2 regions of the Sphingomonas sp. SORGH_AS_0950 genome follow, and region 2 is predicted to be linked to the other one. Evidence: riboswitches for the same ligand, from Rfam matches in the RefSeq annotation. Region 2 holds a riboswitch; the other holds the start of a gene.
What was found. A riboswitch is a leader RNA that binds a small molecule or an ion and turns the genes downstream of it on or off. The one in region 2 is predicted to bind thiamine pyrophosphate.

Region 1 (2,197 bases), 1.7 Mb from region 2:
CACGGGCGAGTTGCGGATGATCCATTCGCGCGTGTCGTGGATGTTGCGGCCGGTCGACAGGTCCATGACCGTGTCCGCGCCCCAGCGGATCGACCAGACCAGCTTGTCGACTTCGGACGCCACGTTGGAGGCGACCGCCGAATTGCCGATATTGGCGTTGATCTTGACCAGGAAGTTGCGGCCGATCGCCATCGGCTCGGATTCGGGGTGGTTGATATTGTTGGGGATGATCGCCCGGCCGCGCGCCACTTCGTCGCGGACGAATTCGGGGGTCACGTAATCGGGGATGGCAGCGCCGAAGCTCTCGCCGTCGCGGACATATTCGCGCAGCATCTCGCGGCCCAGATTCTCGCGGGTCGCGACATATTCCATCTCGGGCGTGATGATACCACGCCGGGCATAGTGCATCTGGCTGACGTTCACGCCGGGCTTGGCGCGTAGCGGGCGGTTCAGCCCGGTGCGCGGGAATTGCGGCACGCCGCCCGAACGGTCGGGGCCGAGCTGGCCATTGTCCTCGGGGCGGATCTCGCGACCGTCATAGGCCTCGACATCGCCGCGCGCCTCGATCCAGTCGCGGCGGATCTGCGGCAGGCCCGCCATGATGTCGATGCGGGCGTTCGGATCGGTGTACGGGCCGCTGGTGTCATAGACGCGCAAGGGCGGCTCGCCCGAAGACGGGTCGAGATGGATTTCGCGCATCGCGACGCCCAGCGGGCCGACATGAATCTTCTTCGACCCACGAATGGGGCCGGTGGTGACGCCAATTTCAGCCTTTGCGGGGATATCTGCCATAGTCCACTCCATGCGGAGGAAACGGACCATGAGAGACGGGGCCGCTCCCTCCCTACGCCGGTGTCAGCCGGATCAGGTTCAGCGGGTCGGGGGCTCTTGCCCCCCTCTCAAGCGCAGGTCAGCGCTCCCCCGGGGATGGGCCCTGCATAAGCGCAAATCGCGCCCAGCAGAAGGGCTTTCCGCCGAAATGCCCCGTGCGGCCGGGCGGACGCATGAAAAAGCCCCGGTCGGCCAGGGGCTGGCGGCCGACCGGGGCGATCACCCCTCGTGGGACAGAATACGTCAGCCGCTGGCCGCGCTGGTCCGTACATTGCCGTTCAGGCCGCTCGGGAAGAAGCCGCCGCCGGTCACCGCCGCCTTGTTGAGATAGACGACGTTCAGCACCTGCTGCGGCGTGCGGACAAAGGCGACGGCGTTGGAATCGGCGGGCACGATATTCGCCGACGTGACGCCGTTGGCGGTGACGGTGATGCCCTGATCGAGGTCGGTCGAGCCGTCCAGGCTGTCACGCGCGTCCGAAATCTGGTTCGCCGCGGTGATCAGCGTTCCGTTGCTCAGCCCCTTGCGATAGATGACCGAGCGGACCAGGCCCGCATGATAGGCCTCGGCCGCGTGGATGCCCGCCGCCGCCTCGACAAAGGTCTTGTTGGAGAGCAGCGTGACCCCGCCCATATAGGCGGTGACGCCGACATCCTCGAAGATATAGGCGGCGAGCAGGAAATTCTCGTCCGAGGCATAGGGGTCGAAGGTTCCGGTCGATCCGATCACCCCGGCCGCGCGCGCCGCCGCCGTGAAGGCGCCATTGGCATCGCCCGACAGGTTGATCGCGGGCTGCGCCACCGCGCTGGAGCCCAGTGCGTTGCGCAGGAAGGTGACGTGCGCGATCTCGTCATAGGCGATCTCGCGAGCATATTGCGCCACCAATGGGTCCTGAAACGCGACCTGTCGCGGCTGTCCGCTGGTGCTGGTCGCCACCGAGCCTTGCGTCCCCGTCCCCGCCTGAAGCGAGGAGGACAGGCCCGCGCCGAAGGCGGCATAGCTGTAGAATTGCGCTTCCAGATATTCCAGCTGAAGCGCGAAGTTCAGGACATCGGCATCGGTGACCGAACCCGCCGTCGCGGTCGGGGTGGGCGTCGGCAGGACGATGACGTCGTTATCGTCGCTGCCGCACGCGCCCAGCATGGCCAGCCCACCCACCGCACCGGCCCCGGCGGCCATGCGCATGAAACGGCGCCGGTCGGACCGGCGCTTGGCCGAAGCCTCTTCGATCACATCGAGAATGAAGCGTTCTTCGCTCATGATGAAAAATCCTCTCGGAACGAGGAAAAAGGGGGAGATCAGTTGGCCGCGCTCGCGCGCAGGGTGCCGTTGACGCCGGCGGGGAAGAATCCGCCCAGCGTGGCCG
Region 2 (2,197 bases):
GCGCCAGTTCTTCGTTGCCCAGGAAATTGCCGGTGGTCGCGAGCTGGGTGCCATAGGGCGAATTGCCATAGCCGAACTGGAGATAGGTCGTGCTGTCCAGCGTCAGCCGGTCGCCCAGGACCAGATGCACGGGGGCCGAGGCATAAAGGTTGCGGAAGGGCGCTCGGTACAGTTCCCAGTAACGGGTTTCTCCCGGCACATACTCCGCATCATAGTTAAACCCGCGTCCCCGCGCGCGCCAATCGGCCAGGGTGGGGCTGGCATAGCTGGAGGAATTGGCGTCGTTGTACGACAGGGCCAGGCTGGCACGGTTCCCGTTTCCCCATTCGCCCAGCAGCTTGGCATCGACATGCTGGCGCAGGTCATAGCCCGCGCCCCGCCAATTGTCCGCGCGGGTGTTGGAATAGGACAGAAACGCCTTCAGCCCGGTATTTCCGATCGTCCCCGTATCGACCCGGACAAAGGCCCGGTGCATGTTGTACGACCCCAGCGACAGATCGGCGAGCATTCCCCGCGCCGCCTTGGGATCGTCGAGCGACAGCGACAACAGACCGCCCGCCCCGCCGACGGTCGGCGAGGCAAGATCGACCGCCCCCTGGGCCAGCCGGATCGCCCGCACATTTTCCGCATCGGCGAATTGCGACGGATAGGCGTAGTAATAGCCGATGTCGTTCTGCGGCGCGCCCTCCATCAGCACGCCGATCTCATCCTGCCCCAGACCGCGCAGCGTCAGGCTGGAACTGGTCGACAGGCCATAGGGATCGCTGGATGCGACATTGGCGCCGGGCAGCAGGCTCACCAGCTGAAAGGCGTTCAGCGTCGGGGCCTGCTTGACGATGAAGTCGGCGGAAATCTCGCTGACCGCCTTGGGTTCGGTCTGGTCGGGCAGCAGCCCCTCGGGATCGCGGTGGCCGATCACGCGGATATCGGCGGGCGCGTCGCTCGCCCGCTGCGCCGATGCCGCGCCGGGCAGCGCCAGCCACGCGGCCGACAGCAGCAGGGCACCATATCGGATCGTCTTGCGATCGCGCGAAATCAGAACAGCCATCGTCTCTCGTCCACTTCACACGGAAGGACGACGAAGGAACCGCCACCCTCCCTACGCCGGTATCAGCCGGATCAGGTTCGGCGGGTCATGGGCTGCTGCCCATCTCTCGACCGCGCATCAGCGGTTCCCCGGGGATGGCGTCGTCTAGGCGCTTACGGCCCGTAAGCAAATAATTATCGATGGCGGAAAGAAAGACCCGTCCGGGTGTCCGCATCGCACAGCCGCGCGACGAGGACATGCCAGTGCGCCCGGCGGCGCATGGTCTCGACCTGCCAGGTCATGCCGGTCATCCGCAGGAAGCGTTCCTGGATGTCGGCGGCGTGCTGCGCGAAGTCGTAATAGTCGATGCGATGATGCGCCAGGACCAGCCGCCCGCCGGGACGCAGGGCCGCCGCGACACCTCGCGCGACATGCCGCATCGCGATGGGCGAAAGATAATAGAGCAACTCGGCGATGACGATCGCATCATAGTCCCGTCGCGGAAACCGCGCGGGCAAGGCCAAAGGTATCGCCCGTGCTCGCGGCCAGGCGGCGATCGCCCGCGTCGTCAGGCGGGTGCCCTCGACTGTCCCCTCGGTCGCGTCGAGCCGAAGCGCGCGACGGGCGATGGCGCGGCTGTTCGATCCATTGCCGCTGCCCAGTTCCAGGACCCTGCCCCATGGCCCCTGGCCCAGCGCATGCAGGATCGCCCGGCGCTTCACCGCCTCGTCGCGGTTGGAGAAGGTCCGCCATGGGTCGTCGTCCGCCGCGAACTTTGCGGCAAAGCCGCCAAGGTCGATCGCCTTCATCGCCTCACCGGAAGGAAACGCTCGACCGGGTGGGAAAAGGCCGCGAGTTCATGGCGTGCGATCGAAAAGCCCCGAGGATCGTCGGTAATCGCGCCCAGCTGGGTCCGATGCACCCGGATCAGCGCGCGCTTCGCCGCCGCGCCGCCTGGGATCGAGACGGTCCGGCTCCGCGCCGCCAGCCGCTTCTGCGGCGGCCAGACCTGATAGGTCAGACGCCGCCCGCCGAAGCGAAAACCGCCAAGCGCGGTCGCGACCGCCCGGTGATCGGGATGGGCATCCGTGACGGCGGGCCCGACCAGCAGGTCCAAGCCCCGATGCTTCCGGAGCGCCCGGTGCAGCCGCTCGCGGCAAGGATCGCCCT

Region 1: linked by a shared signal. The riboswitch ahead of thiC (phosphomethylpyrimidine synthase ThiC) and the one ahead of QE385_RS01915 (TonB-dependent receptor) in region 2 are both predicted to bind thiamine pyrophosphate.

What each region holds. Positions count from the first base shown of each region.
Region 1 is NZ_JAUTAE010000001.1:2,160,384-2,162,580, forward strand. It holds gene thiC (phosphomethylpyrimidine synthase ThiC) at 1-792, opposite strand, end outside; TPP riboswitch at 838-928, opposite strand; gene QE385_RS09425 (ferritin-like domain-containing protein) at 1,075-2,091, opposite strand; gene QE385_RS09430 (ferritin-like domain-containing protein) at 2,130-2,197, opposite strand, start outside.
Region 2 is NZ_JAUTAE010000001.1:477,647-479,843, reverse strand. It holds gene QE385_RS01915 (TonB-dependent receptor) at 1-1,048, opposite strand, end outside; TPP riboswitch at 1,080-1,189, opposite strand; gene QE385_RS01910 (class I SAM-dependent methyltransferase) at 1,222-1,836, opposite strand; gene QE385_RS01905 (PIG-L deacetylase family protein) at 1,833-2,197, opposite strand, start outside.